4 regions of the Paenalkalicoccus suaedae genome follow, and region 3 is predicted to be linked to each of the others. Evidence: riboswitches for the same ligand, from Rfam matches in the RefSeq annotation. Region 3 holds a riboswitch; each other region holds the start of a gene.
The links. Region 3 has a riboswitch for thiamine pyrophosphate ahead of FLK61_RS05280 (YkoF family thiamine/hydroxymethylpyrimidine-binding protein). Riboswitches for the same ligand answer to the same signal wherever they lie in the genome.
Positions count from the first base shown of each region.

Region 1: linked by a shared signal. The riboswitch ahead of thiM (hydroxyethylthiazole kinase) and the one ahead of FLK61_RS05280 (YkoF family thiamine/hydroxymethylpyrimidine-binding protein) in region 3 are both predicted to bind thiamine pyrophosphate.
Region 2: linked by a shared signal. The riboswitch ahead of tenA (thiaminase II) and the one ahead of FLK61_RS05280 (YkoF family thiamine/hydroxymethylpyrimidine-binding protein) in region 3 are both predicted to bind thiamine pyrophosphate.
Region 4: linked by a shared signal. The riboswitch ahead of FLK61_RS01790 (thiamine phosphate synthase) and the one ahead of FLK61_RS05280 (YkoF family thiamine/hydroxymethylpyrimidine-binding protein) in region 3 are both predicted to bind thiamine pyrophosphate.

Region 1 covers NZ_CP041372.2:1,063,770-1,067,953, reverse strand. The annotation lists gene recQ (DNA helicase RecQ) at 1-937, shown strand, start outside; gene FLK61_RS05865 (hypothetical protein) at 1,013-1,189, shown strand; gene FLK61_RS05860 (nitric oxide synthase oxygenase) at 1,290-2,390, opposite strand; TPP riboswitch at 2,469-2,566, shown strand; gene thiM (hydroxyethylthiazole kinase) at 2,633-3,442, shown strand; gene thiD (bifunctional hydroxymethylpyrimidine kinase/phosphomethylpyrimidine kinase) at 3,439-4,184, shown strand, end outside.
Region 2 covers NZ_CP041372.2:3,136,602-3,140,785, forward strand. The annotation lists gene FLK61_RS16430 (metal-binding protein ZinT) at 1-169, opposite strand, end outside; gene FLK61_RS16435 (DMT family transporter) at 580-1,518, shown strand; gene tenA (thiaminase II) at 1,540-2,226, opposite strand; TPP riboswitch at 2,452-2,557, opposite strand; gene egtD (L-histidine N(alpha)-methyltransferase) at 3,386-4,184, opposite strand, start outside.
Region 3 covers NZ_CP041372.2:944,535-948,718, reverse strand. The annotation lists gene FLK61_RS05290 (ABC transporter ATP-binding protein) at 1-718, opposite strand, end outside; gene FLK61_RS05285 (ECF transporter S component) at 699-1,304, opposite strand; gene FLK61_RS05280 (YkoF family thiamine/hydroxymethylpyrimidine-binding protein) at 1,301-1,909, opposite strand; TPP riboswitch at 2,061-2,167, opposite strand; gene FLK61_RS05275 (N-formylglutamate amidohydrolase) at 2,228-3,043, opposite strand; gene FLK61_RS05270 (M20/M25/M40 family metallo-hydrolase) at 3,049-4,184, opposite strand, start outside.
Region 4 covers NZ_CP041372.2:277,449-281,632, forward strand. The annotation lists gene FLK61_RS01785 (UvrD-helicase domain-containing protein) at 1-1,666, opposite strand, end outside; TPP riboswitch at 1,808-1,913, shown strand; gene FLK61_RS01790 (thiamine phosphate synthase) at 2,022-2,621, shown strand; gene FLK61_RS01795 (FAD-dependent oxidoreductase) at 2,608-3,666, shown strand; gene thiS (sulfur carrier protein ThiS) at 3,650-3,853, shown strand; gene FLK61_RS01805 (thiazole synthase) at 3,857-4,184, shown strand, end outside.

The DNA.
Region 1 (4,184 bases), 120 kb from region 3:
TTGTGGTAGGTGCTCGGAATGCGTCGATGATCGAACCTCTGTGGATATAACGCGAGAAGCACAGATGATTTTCTCTTGTGTAAGACGGATGGGTGAACGATTCGGGAAGACGATGGTCGCTCAAGTATTGACTGGATCTAATAATAAGAAGGTGAAGGATTTAAAGCTTGATACACTTCCAACCTTCGGACTGATGAAGAATCGCTCTCAAAAAGAGGTTGCTCAGTTGATTGACTTTCTTGCTGCATCTGACTATTTAGCTTTAACTGGCGGCAACTATCCAGTGCTGCAACTGACTGATTTAGCAGTGCCTGTGCTAAAGGGACAGGAGTCGGTTGCGAAGAAGGAGGAGAAGCATCAGGTACGTGTCACCCAGGATCATCCGTTATTTGAGACACTCCGTGGAGTGCGAACCGAACTCGCGCGTGAGCACGCTGTTGCACCATACATGGTCTTCTCTGATCAGACGCTTCATGAGCTATGCAGGCAGCTCCCGACCGATGAACATGCGATGCTCCAAGTCAAGGGTGTCGGACAAATGAAGATAGAGACTTACGGACAGCCATTCCTAGATGCGATCCTTGTATATGTAGAGGAAAACGAGATGGCAAAGCCTCAACAAGAAATTTTATCAAATGATAAAAAGCAGAAGAGCTATATGGTAACAGCGGAATTATATGTAGATGGCACACCAGTCGAAGAGATTATGAAGCTTCGGGATATTAAAGAGGTAACTGTGAAAAGTCATCTTTTAGAGGCATATGAAGATGGTGTCTCTATTGAGCTCTCTCCTCTATTTGAGGCTAAGCATGTAGATTTAATTAAACGAGCTATTAATGATGTAGGTCTTGAAGAGGGGATGAAGCCTGTAAAGGAGGCTCTCCCTGAAGAGGTGGATTACTTTACGATTAAACTCGTTGCCAATGGGTATGTGTGAGGTTGGTGAGATATTGAAGTAACTCCACTCACTTAGGGTAAATATGGTATAATTACCTTAAATGAGGTGGTTAGAGTGGATAGGTTTCAAGCAGGAGTAGCATGTGTACTTGCTGGTGTGTTACTTTTGGTCATTGTGAATAATTGGAGTAATTCTCCATTCATGTGGGGACTCGCTTATATTGGGAGCTTACTATGCAGCGTTATTGGAGTAGGGATGTTAGTCTCTCTTTTGCGTATTAGCTGGAGATGAATGTAAAAAAGCAGGTGGACGAGGCTAGTAGCTCGTTTACCTGCTTTTTTGGTGGGGGTTTGATGAAATATTACCTTTTGACGCACAAGGTAGCCATCTCCTACTCTTTCATCTTCCCTGACTCATCATATAGCTTGTCTTGATAGAAGAAGTTCGGCGACTTCTCCTCGTTTTTAAAGCCTTGGTGGAAAATGTGTGTTGCCGCAGGTGATACAGGTGGAATTAACCACGTCCAGTCCCCTGTTACCTCTCTCTCAGCGCGTTCCTCTCGTTGCTGGAACTTACGGAATTGCTCAGCGGCTGTATGATGATCGACGATACTCACCCGATTTTCTTGGAAGGAATGTAAGACTGCTCGGTTTAGCTCGACAAGTGCACGGTCTTTCCAGAGAGCGGATGTTTTACTCGTGTCTAAATGAAATACCTCAGCAACTTCTTTCAATTTATCGTAGCGGAAGCTGTCCGCTAAGTTGCGTGCCCCAATTTCTGTACCCATGTACCACCCGTTAAATGGCGCGGTTGGATAGGTGATTCCGCCAATTTCTAGTTGCATGTCAGAAATTGCAGGAACAGCGTACCATTTTAAGTCAAGCTCTTTAAATGATGGCTCTTCCGGATGCTCAAATGGGACCTCTAGAACGATGTCAGACTCAAACTCTTGCAATACTAATGTAGAATCAAGCTTAATCACGATTGGTAAAAGATCAAAAGCAGATCCTTTTCCCTGCCAACCTAAGTCCTGACATAGCTTTGTAAACGCAATCGAGTCTGGATCTCCGATTACGGTTCCGTCAGGATGCTCGTATCCTGCATAGCGCGCAAGCTGATGGTTTATGACTCGAACCGGTGCTTTCCCATCCTTTTCTGGAGCAAACACCGTAATTGTCGGACGGATTCGCCCCTCATTTGTTGCAAAGGTCATATGATTCTTCAAGGTATTAAAAACCTCTGATTCCTCTTTAACTTCGCGAGCATCAAATACGTTCATCGTCTCCCAAAAAAGTCTGCCAATACATTTATTGGAGTTACGCCATGCCATTTTGGCACCATGAACGAGCTCTTCATACGTATGTGTATACGTTCCGGTCTCTTCTATCTCTACTTTCACTTGCTGTAAACGGTCACCCAGTGTCGTCGCATCTATTCCTAATTCCTGATAGCAGGTCGAAATAAATGATGCTGCTTGCTCCTGTAAGCTCATCTCCTGTTGCTCCTTTTTGAATCTTTTGTCAGCTAGTTTCACTTATGTTAGTATAAATTAAACGCATAAAAAAAGTAAGTAATCCACTAGGGGTGCCCTCGGGCTGAGATAGGTTTCCTAATCCCTTTGAACCTGATCTGGTTAACACCAGCGTAGGAAAGTGGCTACTGTTTTTGTATACACAGTGAGCTATTTCCTTCGTGGAATAGCTTTTTTTGTGCGAAAAAAAGGAGGACTGTTTCATGCAATCAACACTAGGCACAGCACTTACTTCGCTTCGCGCAACAAAACCCTTGATCCACAATATCACGAATGTGGTGGTAACTAATTTCACAGCTAATGGCATGTATGCTATTGGAGCTAGTCCTGTTATGGCTTATGCCAAAGAAGAAGTAGCGGATATGGCAAGCATCGCACAAGGTCTAATGATTAATATCGGAACACTAACTGCGCCAACTGTAGAAGCAATGTTTATCGCAGGAGAGGCTGCAAACCAAGGAAAAACGCCAATCGTATTTGATCCAGTTGGATCCGGCGCGACCCCATATCGAACAAACACGGCTAAAAAACTACTTACAGAGCTGTCTATCCAGGTTGTTCGTGGTAATGCCTCAGAAATTGCGAGTTTAATAGACGATTCCGTTACGACAAAGGGAGTCGATTCTGATACAGCGCTTGAAAATGCACAAGAGGTAGCTATCAAAGTAGCAAAGGAATACAACACGATTGTGGCTATGACTGGCGAGGTTGATATCGTCACAGATGGAAGCCGAGTCTTAACAGTCTCTAACGGTCACCCTTTGCAAACAACGATAACAGGTGCAGGCTGTCTACTGTCCTCCTTAGTCGCTGCTTTTATTGCTAGTAACGATGTCTCTCTCGACTCGATAGTCGCTGCGCTAGCCACTTATGGGGTTGCGGCAGAAATTGCTTATAAAGAAACTCCCGTTAAAGCTCCTGGAAGCTTTCAGCAGTATTTTCTGAACGCGTTGTACGAAATAACGGAAGAAGATGTGAATGATCGAAGTAAAGTCGAAGAGGTGACGTCATGACGATAAAAGCGATGACGATTGCAGGCTCTGATAGTGGCGGCGGCGCAGGAATTCAGGCAGACCTCAAAACATTCCAGGAGCTTGGCGTTTTTGGTACATCCGTAATTACAGCTATCACAGCGCAAAACACGTTAGGGGTAACCGATGTCCATCCCATCCCCGTGCTTACGATTGAGGAGCAGTTTAAAGCAGTGATTACTGATATCGGTGCAGACGCTGTGAAGACTGGTATGCTGTATGACAAAGAGCGAATTGAGGCTATTGCAGATTTGGTGAGTAGGCATCAAGTAACGAATCTGATCGTCGATCCCGTGATGGTGACTACAACAGGGTCTCCGCTCTTAAAAGAGGACGCGCAGGATACGTTAATTAAAAAGCTCTTCCCATTAGCAATTCTCGTGACGCCCAATATTCCTGAGGCAGAAGCCATCTTGAGTAAAAAGCGCGAGGATTTTGATAAGCTTGAAGATATGGCGAAGGCACTTTATCACGCTTGTGGTGGTGTTCCAGTTTTACTTAAAGGCGGTCATGAGGCACGTGCAGAGTTTATGACTGACGTGCTTTTCACCGGTCAAACAAGTGTCTTGTATACCTCTCCGCGCATTGACACGACGCACACTCACGGCACAGGCTGTACGTATGCTGCCGCGATTACAGCCTTTATTGCCCAAGGGGTAAAACTGGAGAGTGCTATCTTTAAAGCGAAAGAGTTTTTACATGTCGCAATTGAGCAGGCAAAGCC
Region 2 (4,184 bases), 1.8 Mb from region 3:
TATCGTTCTCTGCAACAGGCTCATTCTCAGTATTCATGTTGTTAGCCTCTTCTGTTGCAACGTTCGTTGTGTTTGCTTCGTTTCCTGACGTTTCGTCATTAGAATTACAAGCCGCTAAAAGCAAAGCAGCAGTCATCGCAGAACCGATAAGCATTGTCTGTTTTTTCATGTGTATAAGCTCCTTTTGTAAATAGTAATCGTTACGATTTATGACTATACGCCTTATTCACAGAAACGTCAAGCAAGTCTATGAATAAAAGTAATATGCCTATTTTCTTGTAAACTCTCTATCTAAAGTCGCGTTAGGTGCTAGTTGCTTAGAGAGTAATGCATGAAGACGATTAATATGAAAGGGCACCTTCTTTAAGGATTTGATAGCATGGCAGTTAGCAACCAGGATCTTCGTATTTTTCTAGAAAAGAATGTACCGTACTCATGTTTTATGTACTGCACTCAAAAGTTAGTGAACCCTCACCTTCTATTCTGTCTTTAACTTTTCACCCTGCAACAAACTCTTCCATTTTCCAACAACTAGGCGTATAGTAAAAACCAACAACTTCATTAAAGGTGGCATACACAATGAAAGAAATCGCAATCGGCATACTGGCCTCCATGTTTTTTGCTGTCACATTCATTTTGAACCGCTCGATGGAACTAAGTGGCGGCAGCTTTCTGTGGAGCTCGTCCCTACGCTTTTTATTTATGATCCCTTTCTTACTTTTACTTGTCCTATTCAGACGTAACCTCAGCCAAATCTTCACTGAAATAAAAAAAGCACCGTTATCATGGCTCGGCTGGAGCTTCGTTGGCTTTGTGCTCTTTTATGTACCTCTTACATATGCAGCAGCTTATGGACCTGGCTGGCTCATAGCCGGAACGTGGCAGCTGACGATCGTTGCCGGGATTCTGATCGGCCCGATTTTCCTCAAGCAAAAGCTTGCCGTGCAGTCGCTTATGCTCTCGCTCATTATATTTGCCGGCGTTGTGCTGATTCAGTGGCAGCACGCGGATGGTCTGCAACTCTCGATGCTTGCAGGAATTTTGCCAGTTGTTTTGGCTGCATTTGCTTATCCGCTTGGCAACCGCAAAATGATGGAGCTCGTTGACGGGCGCCTTGACACGTTTCAGCGCATACTTGGCATGACGCTTATGACGACACCGTTTTGGCTACTTCTTGCCGGAGCTGGTCTCGTAACCGTTGGCCCACCGCCCGCGAGTCAAGTGCTTCAAGCCTTTATCGTCGGCGTTTCGTCTGGCGTTATCGCAACGACGCTGTTCTTCATCGCAACCGATCGTGTTCGCGGCGATAGCGAACGACTCGGAGCCGTCGAGGCAACGCAGTCGACCCAGGTGATTTTCGTTATGGTCGGCGAAGTCCTTCTCCTCTCTACCCGACTCCCAAGCGGCATCGCGATACTCGGTCTTCTGCTGATTATGATAGGCATGACCTTACACAGCTTTTTGTCGAGAAAATCGGGTCGCACTGCTCCAATTATGGCAACAAAAAAAGCCCGCTAAGGGGCTTTTTTTGTTTATCGATTATTTTAGAACGCCTTCTGGAACGGGCCATTTCTCTTGTTCAAAGGCCATCGTCCAGAACTGATGCTCAAGCTGTGTACTAATGAGGAAGTGCTCCATCATACGAGAACGCTCCGCTGGTCCAGCCGCTTCTGCACAAGCATCTATTTTCTGTTTAAACGTTTCTGTAATCAAACTAACGTCTTTGTCTCCATAAAACGTAATCCAGTCATAAAATGGATGGTCGGTTGTTGGATTGATTTCGTTCATCAGATTGCGCCCGATCTCCCAGTACGTCCACGGACATGGAGCAAGCGCTGCTAATGTTTCGCCCAAAGAGCCTGTAGTGGCTGCTTGAAGCATGTGGCGCGTGTAGTGATGAGCGGTCGGCGCGAGCGCGGCCTTCTGCAGGTCTTCATAGCTTACGCCGGCGACCTCGCAAAAATTGTTGTGCGGATGAATCTCGTCGTTAAGCACAAACGAGATTTGATCGCGGAAGAAAATCATGTCCTCGCGGTTCTCACACTTCGAAATAGCGAGTCCATAAATGCGGCAAAATGTCGTGAGGTACTCAAAATCCTGCTTCACGTAGTGAATTAGTGCTTCTTTCGGCACGTCGCCATTCGCAATGCCTCGCACGAACGGATGCTCCATAATTGCATCAAAAATTGGCGCTGCTTCCTGTCGTAACTGATCCGAAAAATTCATCTTCGTATTCCTCCTTTTTAATTGGAGAATACCACTAGTAGTCCTTTCGGTTGGATAGAACGCTAAAGATAAGGAAAGGCGAGGCGAGGTGTATCAAGTGCCGAGCTGTTTGACAAGCACGTTTTGTTAACGCGTCCATTTTAATCAACAACAGGCTCCTACGTCACCACGAAAAAGAAGCGCAGCCTCTCTTCTCGCGATCACGGGAAAGAGAGGCTGCGCCATAGCACGACCTAACCACTTTCCTCCGCTGGTACCAACCAGATCAGGTTCAAAGGGTCCAACGCAAACGCGTCGTCTCAGCCGGCTTTCGGCTCCCCTAGTGGATATTCTATGTCCATCATACATAATAAGTGGAAATGTTGCAACTATTTACCTTGGATGGTGAGGGGGGATTTGGTTTAAGCTAGCGTCGCGTTAACTTGCGCAGTTCACCCTCCAACTTGCGCGGTTCTTTCCGCGTTACGCAGTTCACCTGCTTTTTCGCGCGGTTGACCCTTACTTTCACGCGATCGGCGCCTTAACTTACGCAATTCTCCCTTCAACTTGCGCGGTTTTTTCCGCGTTACGCAGTTCGACTGCTTTTTCGCGCGATTGACCCCTACTTTCACGCGATCGACGCTTCAACTTACGCAGTTCGCCCTTTAACTTGCGCGGTTTTTTCCACGTTACGCAGTTCGACTGGTTTTTCGCGCGGTTGACCTCTACTTTCACGCGATTGACGCTTTAACTTACGCAGTTCGCCCTTCAACTTGCGCGGTTTTTTCCACGTTACGCAGTTCCATTGGTTTTTCACGCGGTTGACCCTTACTTTCACGCGATCGGCGCTTCAACTTACGCAGTTCGCCCTTCAACTTGCGCGGTTTTTTTCGCGTTACGCAGTTCACCTGCTTTTTCGCGCGGTTGACCCTTACTTTCGCGCGATCGGCGCTTCAACTTACGCAATTCTCCCTCCAACTTGCGCGGTTTTTTCCGCGTTACGCAGTTCGACTGCTTTTTCGCGCGGTTGACCCTTACTTTCACGCGATCGGCGCTTCAACTTACGCAATTCTCCCTCCAACTTGCGCAATCCTTTCGCCGTCGTGCCTCCTCCCCCTAAACCAGCACAAATAAGAGCCCGTGAACACTCTCGTTCACGGGCTCCATCTACCTATACCCTCTACTCCGCTCCTGGCACTTCTAGCACACAGACGCTAAAGTATTCCTTTTCGTCAGAGAGAATTTCCCTCACTGTAAATCCTGCTGCGACAGCGAGTTCGTGGATGTCGGACTCGTCAAACTTGTACGAGTTTTCCGTATGAATGAGCTCGCCCTCACTAAACTGAATGCCAGCGCCTAAGCCCTGCATGTCTTGATCCGACCTGACCTTCAAATGCATCTCGATTCTGCCTTTGCGCTTGTTATAGAAAGCTACATGTGAAAAAGCTGATTCATCTAGCTTCGCACCTGTTTCTCTATTTAAACGGGCAATGACATTTTTATTGAATGCAGCTGTTACTCCGGCGGAGTCGTCGTAGGCTGCTTCGACGACGGACACATCTTTTTTACGGTCGACACCGAGTAAAAATAAGTCGCCTGCATGTAGCATGTGACGGCTGTTTGCTAAAAATGCTTTTGCCTCATCTGGTTCAAAGTTACCAATCGTAGAGCCTGGGAAGAACACGACCCGCTTTTCTGACTGAGAAGGTGGTAGGGTGATTGGTAGCGTGTAGTCTGCCGAGACGCCGGTTACGCGAATTGCTGGGAAGTCTAGGCTTAGCTGTTGCACGGTTTGGGCCAGGAATTCCTCTGAGATGTCGATTGGAATGTACGTGTTGACGTTCGATAGGTGCTCGAGTAAAATTCGCGTTTTTGCGCTACTGCCACTTCCGTACTCGATCAGTGTCACCGGACGATCCATGTATGACGCGAGTTTTGGTAGCGATGCCTCCAGAATGCTCGCTTCCGTGCGCGTTTGA
Region 3 (4,184 bases):
CGTTCTTGTGTTTACGTAATAGCTCCATCGGTTTTCCTTCAAGTACGAGCTCTCCACTTCGAGATAAGACAAGCATGCGATCTGTGAATCGAAGCCAATCCTCTAGCTGATGGTCAATAATAAGCGTTGTCATCGATAAACGTTCGATCAATTCAACAAACTCTAGTCGTGACTGAGGATCCAGATTCGCAGTTGGCTCATCTAAAATAAGCATCGTTGGCTTTAGTAGTAGCACGGCTGCGAGCGCGACTTTTTGCTTTTGCCCACCTGAAAGAGAGTGAATATCACGATGACGTAGCTTTGTTATTCCGATTTTTTCTAACACATCAGAAATGAGGTCGGCCATTTCCTCTCGCGGTGTTTCGATATTTTCGAGCGTAAAGGCTAGCTCATCCTCTACCTTAAGCATACAAAACTGGCTCTCAGGATCCTGAAACACAATACCGATTTGTTGATTGAGCTCTCCCTTCTCAAAGGACGTAACGCTCTTATCGCGGAAGAAAAGCTCTCCAGTACTGTAGCCTTCAACAGCCTCTGGATATAAACCATTTAAACAAAGTGCAAGCGTGCTCTTCCCAGAGCCGCTTGCACCTGCCAATATCGTGGTTTCTCCCTCTGAAATAGTCAGAGAGAGGTTGTTTAAAAGAGGGTGGTCTTGCTCATACGAAAACGAGTAGTTAACTGCCTGAACGAGTGTATTAGGAGACTTTACGCTCATAGCGTCCCTCGCGCTCCTTTCCTAACGCATAGCCGCGCAGAACGCCTGTGTTTGCGAGCTGATCACTTAGGAATTTACCGAGTAATCCAGCAAGTAGAGCACCACTGATCATTCGCACGATAAAGGTTGTAATAATGAGCCATGGCTCCATTGCCAGAAGACCGGACTGGAAGATTCCCCATACGTAGCTGAAAAGCGCTGCCGACATACCCGCCATCATTAACACGTACAGGTTATAAACACGATAGCGAGTCGCTGCAAAGACAAGCTCAGCGCCAATACCTTGAATAGCAGCAGATATGATTAGCATTGGACCTGCTGGCGTTCCAAGAAGTACTTGTACGGTTCCTGCAATAAGCTCCGACCAGAAGGCAGCCCCTGGCTTTCGAATAATATAGGCGGCGATGATAGAGACAATAAACCATATTCCAAAGATGACTTCATAGCCGAACGGGCCTAAACCAAACGGAATTAAGAAGCTTGTTAAGCCTTGTCCTGCAAAGAAAAAGAGCAGGTAAACAACAGCAAACACAACTCCTAAGATGGACATTAAGACAATCTCTTTAAGCTTCCAGGATTTCATCATGACGCGTTGTCCTTCTTTGATGGACTATTTGCTGAAATGTGAGCAGTCATTGTCACATGTGCGCGTTCTTTTGTTTTAGAGGCATTAACAAATGCTGTCTCAAGCGTATGGAAGACTTTATTTGCATCACCATCTAAACGAGACGCGTAGTGAACACCCTTCGTAAACGTACCGTGCTCTTGTGCAACTGCACACTGATCGGCAATAACCTGCATGTAGTTCGGGTTATCCATTGGGTAAAGTGCAAAGTGAGATGCCGCTTCGACAGATTCCTGTTGAGACTTTTCTTCGTTTAGACGCTCATCGTTCTCCGACATATACGTGTCTCCCTCGCTGTCACCAGGACATCCGATTGAAAATGTTCCGCTAAAGACAACGTGCGTTCCAGTTTTTGCTGCGTGGATAAAGATCGCTTTCGCCACGTCAAATACGTGTTCACTTCGACCTCGCACACATGTTGTCACGTCATCTGTTTGCATCCACACTTTAGATGTATCAACTTCTTCTAAAGCCCCTTTAATGATTTCGACAAAATTATCTGCCATTGGGTAAATAGCAAACCTTACTCCTACGATATTACTTGTTCCACATGATAGTCCTTGCATGCTAAACTCTCCTCCATCGTGATTACTTACAAACTAATTTGCCGTAAGCATCCCTTTTCTATTTCAACACAAGACGAAACGCAAAAAAGCCTGCACGCTCCTAAACTAATAGGAAGGTGCAGGCAATCGTTTACGAATAAGTGCGTGAATCGTATGATTAACTGCACTTCCCCACGCTAGTATTATCTAGTTCGGGTTCAAAGGGTTAACAGGACAAGCCTGTCTCTCAGCAAGATAGATGCACCCCTAGTGCGTTCGTGTCATTGTATTGTTACGTTCATTGTACCTATTGTCTGAAGATTTGTAAACAGCCGGCGGTTATCGAAGCGTTGAATCCGATAACTCGAACGCTAACTGCGCAAACACGCGACCAAGCTTCTCCCGCAGCTCTGACATCTGCGCGCGTTCCTCCTTGGTCGGCGCAACGCCACTTTCCTCGCTCATATATAGCCTTCGATTTATCTCCAGCTGAACGAACGGCTTATCTGTTTGTGCACCGTGTAATTGCGTCACATAGCCACCTTTAAACGGAGCATTGATCACACACAGCTCTACCCCGTCAATCCCGTAGTCAGCAAATGCTTCTTCTATTAGCTCTCGCATTCTGTGCATAAACGCAGGACTTGCCGTGACAGGCTCGTCCTCCTCTATGCCATCTTCTCCTCCACGGTTACTAATACAAAACAGCGGACGCGTTATCGCCTCTCCACCACCTATTACAGGACTTTCTGCAAGCATCGTGTGACAGTCTACACCAAATGAAATTGGTTGTAGAAGACCCTCACGCATAGCTTCATGATAAGGTGCGTGAATGGTCTCCACTAAATCCCTAATCTCTTCCTCTGAAAGCGATGGCTTCCATACGTTCTCACCTGTTACCGCAACCGTCTTTACGACACCGTCCACGTTATGCGGCGGCAGATCACCCGGCGCCCGGTTCATATCAACGACAATCCTCGCCACAGACTGACTAACAAACACGTGGGCAAGCTCCTTAAAGTCAAATAGCTCCCCTGTCCATGTGTCACCGTCGTGCACAATCTCAAGCTCGGAAAGCAGTAGTTTGTTGCGTAAACCCTCAGGCACCTTCGTTCCACCATGTGGCACCGACACAAAAATAGGTAGCTTGTCCATAAGCGTTATTCTCCCTGCAAATAAAGCGCTAATAGCAATGATCGTTGCACGAGCTCAATACGGTGTAGCGCCTCGTTCGGCGTATATAAATCTCTACTTGCCGGCGAAAATCCACATACTACTGGTGTTTCACTTGGAATGACTCCCGCCGCAGTCGAAAGTAGACTAGACTCAATGCCGAATGGAAGTTGCTTTGCCTCTGTCCACTCCTTTAACCTTGCAATGATTGGATTTAGTTTCTTCCTCAAGAGTGGTGGTCGATCGACGACCTGTTCCATGTATGTTTTCATTCCTGATTTCGCCCCCGAGAAGAGCTTTTTAAGCTCCTGCTCGACCTCCGTCGCAGTCGTCTCATCTAAATATGTGACAGAGAGCGTTGCCGTCACTCGGTGCGGCATAAGCACGCTATATCGCTCTGACTTCATATCCTGAACCGATACAGCTACCTTCTTCTTCCGACTATTTAAGCTCTTTAGCTTCTCTGCATTCTCAATAAAATAGCTCAGCACATCACTACTCTTTGATTCCTTCCCAATGCGCAACGGATCTCCCTCAATAATGAGCTGGAATTCCTTTGTTCCTCGGCGTTGGTCGACAACCTTCCCCTCCGCAAATCCAGGCTGCATGACAAGCACCTGCTTCGCCCGACTCGCCGCTTTTACAAGCATTTGCGAACTGTAGCGCATCCCTCTTCCTTCATCTGCATAGAAAAATACGCCGACCTTCGTTTTACTAAGTAGCTTCTCTTCCTTCAACGCCTGCAAAGCCGCTAACACAGTCGCAATACCACCGCGACTTGAAGCAATTCCTTCTCCAAACACCCACTCCTGCTCGCGGCGGTATGGAATTGGGAAGCCGTTACGTCCGCCCGGTACATCAATAGGAACGACAAGTAGCGTTCCGTCCGTTAGTCCTGCCTTCGTCTCCCACGTCCACGCAGAACGACCATTCGTCAGCGCATCGACTTGATCAAGCTTTAGCTTCCCTAAACGCTCCTCAAACAGCTTGCGTACGCTACTAAGGCCAACAGCATCCTCTGTGCGACTCGACATGTTCGTCCACGTCTTTAAATCGGCTTCGATCTTAGAGCGACTTTGCGTGACTCGGCGGAAAAGCTTATCAGCGGTTGAAGACGATTTGT
Region 4 (4,184 bases), 670 kb from region 3:
AAGCCTCAAGCTCCGTAAGCATCTCCTTGACCATGTCTTTGTCTAACGTTGCAACGCGGCGCTCGTCTGCGTCGAGATACGCATCGTAGACAGCGCGTACCTGTCTAATCGCGTCTCGAGGCTTTTTACCTGCTAACGACTCAATTAATTTCATCCGGCGAGAAATTGCGGTGCGTTGAAACTCCTTTAAATGTGGTAGTGTCATCGCATGCAGTAATAGCTTTGGCTCTGGACTAACAATATCCTGACGGTGAATGTGTGCCATCGTTGTCTCACGCGCCAGGTAAAGCGTCGACACCATGCCACTGACGGCGTCGATATTGTTAGGATCCACGGCAAGTCGGAGGTGGTCTAACACTGGCTTTACGAGTCCCGATTCATAAAAGGTTTCCTGCTTTCCGAATGTCACAAACGGAATGCCGCGAAGCACCAGTTGGTCGACCATCGCTCGGCTACAGGAAAAGGTCCTGTGCAGGATCGCGATCTCTCTTAAACGGCGTTTACCGGATGCGATGTCCGCCGACACATTCGCGACGATCTGCTCAGCTTCGTCGTCTGTTGTTGCTGGTCGGAGATACAACGTGGTTTGTCCAGGAGAATTGGCGGTCTGGAGCGTTTTGGGATGGCGCATCGTATTATGCTCGATGATTGCATTGCCTAGCCCGAGAATCCCTGGTGTGGAGCGGTAGTTGACGGGCAGGGTGATGGTTGTGGCGCGCGGATAGTGCTTGTCGAAGTCGAGTATGATGGTGCTGTCTGCGCCGTTAAAGCTGTAAATCGTCTGGTCGTCATCGCCAACGACGAAAAGGTTTTGGTGCGTGCCTGTGAGCATGCGAATGAGCTCGAATTGGATCGGATTTGTGTCCTGCCACTCGTCACAGAGGATGTAGCGAAAGCGTGTCTGAAGCTTACCGAGTAGCTCGTTGTCCTCATTGAGCAATTTCCAAGCGAGGAGGAGCATGTCGTCAAAATCTATATAGTGGTGCTCGTCCTTCCAGTCCTCATAGGCGATCAGGATGGCTTTGGTCTCGTGCTCAATGTGCGTTTTAGCGTCAATATCGTGCGCGGTTTTCATGCGGCTTTTTAGCTCTGACAAGGTGGCAAGCAGAGTCTCTGGCTCATACGAATCGTGCAAGCCACGCGTTTTTAAGATGCGCTTGATGGCGATTTGCTTGTGCCGATCGTTTTGCAAAATCCGATGATCATAGCCTCGACTAACTAATAGCCGGTAAAAAATCGAGTGGAACGTCCCAGCAGTCAGTTGCTTTGCTAAGGATGGCGTGTAGCCTGGGAGCTTCGCAATTCGGCTTCGCATCTCATCCGCTGCTTTTCTCGTAAAGGTAAGCAGGAGAATGTTTTTGGGAGAAACACCATTGACGGAAGTTAAGTAGCCGGTCCGAGAGACGAGGACGCGTGTCTTTCCACTGCCAGCACCTGCGATAATTCGCGCAGGTCCATCACCGTGGCGAACGGCTTCTAGCTGTTGCTCATTTAGTGTGATGCCAGATTCCTCTAATCTATGTAAATACGAATAGTCGCTGTCGGACTCGCGAATCACCGAAGTGAGCAGCGGCGCTTTTGGTGCAGGGGGTATTTTATCTAAAAACGACCCAGCAGGATGCAACGCCTGAGGTCTTTTTTTAGGCTGTGCATAGTTGTGTTGCATAAAGGGGTGAGCCTCCTTTTAAGTCTAAACAATACCCCTATTAAAGCATATTTCATTGCCGAATCATAGACGACATTAGAGGGAGGTACAACAGTTGCATGTAAACCGCCTTCCATGGTAAAGTTTAACTAAATTCATATAGCAATCCACTAGGGGAGCCTGAACGTGCGGGCTGAGACGGAGATAATCCGGACCCTCAGAACCTGATCTAGTTCATACTAGCGTAGGGAAGTGCCTCGACTGTTAGCATCGGTACATCAACGTATCGATCCCAAATCACCCTTAACAGCCACTTCCTATCTACATCAGGAGGTGGCTTTTTGTATGCCTTTTTTAGAGGAAGGAGGAAGGAACCGTGCGATTACAGGTACACGTTCTTTCTAGTGGCAATGGAGAGATCGATGCGCAAACTGCCACAAAGCTTGCGCCACGTATTGATGCCTTACACATACGAGAAAAGCGTTCGTCAGCAAGGGACGTCTATGAACTTGGACAGCAGTTAGTGAAAGCTGGCTTTCCAAAAGAGAAGCTCGTGATAAACGATCGTGTTGACGTTGCGCTTGCGTTAGGGGCAGGAGGAGTTCACTTAGGAGGCTTAAGCTTATCTCCAAAGATAGTGAAACAGCTTGCGCCTACGCTGCGCGTCGGGAGATCCATCCACGACGTGTCGGAGCTTACAGAGGTGGAGGATGCCGACTATGTATTTTACGGTCACATTTATGCAACTGCCTCGAAGCCAGGGCTGTTACCACGCGGTATAGCCGCTTTAGAGGAAGTCGTTCGGGCATCACACCTACCAGTTTATGCAATCGGAGGCGTGAAGCCGTTTCATATAGAAGAGATTGAAGCAACAGGGGCGGCAGGTATTGCCGTCCTATCAGGAATTTTAGGTGCGAGAGACCCTATTCAGGCAACGGATGAGTTTACAGGGAGGCGATTAGATGCACAGCTATGATGTCATTGTTGTTGGCGGAGGCGTAATTGGTGGAGCCATCTCGTATTATTTGTCGAAGCAGGGCGTACGTGTGTTAGCAGTAGAACAACGCACCCTTGGCTACGGAGCTTCGTCAAAGGCGGCTGGGATGCTTGCTGTTGAGGCGGAGTACCAGCCGGATCATCCACTTTATGACCTGGCGATGGAGAGTCGTAGGCAATTGAAGGAGCTTGCGCAACTTTTTCTCGATGAATTGGGGATAGATATAGGCTTTGAGCAAAATGGCATGCTCCTATTAGGGAGTAAGGGATCGCTTACCTTAGAGGACATGCGAGAGCTTGAGCCGAAGCTACGGACGAAAGAAGCGGGCGTCCATTACGAAGAAGGCGCACAAATCAGATCCAAGCAACTGACGCTCGCGTATTGGCGAGCGGCGATTGCAAATGGCGTCGAGGTACTAGAGCAAACGGATGTGAAGCGGCTATTAATGAAAGAGGGTCGCGTCTGTGGCATAGAGACGTCGAGTCAAAAATTTTATGCGGACACCGTAATTGTGGCGAGCGGCGTAGCAAGTAGTGAGCTGTTACCAGGGCTTTGTCCACTCCTTCCAGTGAAGGGGGAAATTATCTCTGTCACGACGGAGAAGCGACTGTTACAACGGACGATTTATGCGCGCGACTGTTACTTAGTGCCGAAGGGGGAAAACGAGCTGTTAATCGGAGCGACTAGCTACCCAGGAGATGGTACAGAAGGCGTTTCGCTAGAGGGTGTAATGGGATTACTTGCGCGCGCAACTGCGCTTGTACCAGAGCTTGCTAAAGCGAAGTGGAACGAGACGTGGAGCGGCGTTCGTCCGCGTACGTTTGATGATTTACCGTATATCGGACGTCATCCAGAGATCCAAGGTTTAGTGATGGCAACAGGTCATTATCGAAATGGGATGCTCCTGTCTGCGATAACTGGTCAGCTTGTGTCTGACCTCGTTTGGAACAATAGGGTGCCAGAGGCGTTAGCGCCTGTTTCGCCAGAGAGAAGGGGGGTAGTGGAGCATGGTCTTGCATATTAACGGTGAGGCGCGCGAGTTGCCTTTGGAGGCGGCGTCTGTGCGTGAGTTGTTGGAGCATTTGGATTTGGGGTCCAAGCTGATTCTCGTGGAATTGAACCGAGAAGCGGTGGATCGGTCGTCGTTTGATGAGGTGGTTGTTCGTGATGGGGACGCTATTGAGCTTGTTCAATTTGTTGGAGGGGGTTAATTCATGCTTGTCATTAATGGGAAGTCGTTTGGATCGCGTTTGATGGTTGGTACGGGGAAGTATGCGGATTTTAAGGTGCAAAAAGAGGCTGTTGCAGCGTCGGGCTCGGAGATTTTGACGTTTTCGGTCGCGAGGATGCACGTTGCGGATGCGAGTCAGCCAAACTTTTTGGAGGAAATTGATGTGGGTCGCTATTCGCTATTGCCAAATACGGCTGGAGCGAAGACGGCAGAGGAGGCGGTGCGTATTGCGAAGCTTGCTCGTTCATCTGGTTTATGCGACATGATTAAGGTGGAGGTTATTGGTTGTCAAAAGACGCTGTTGCCGGATC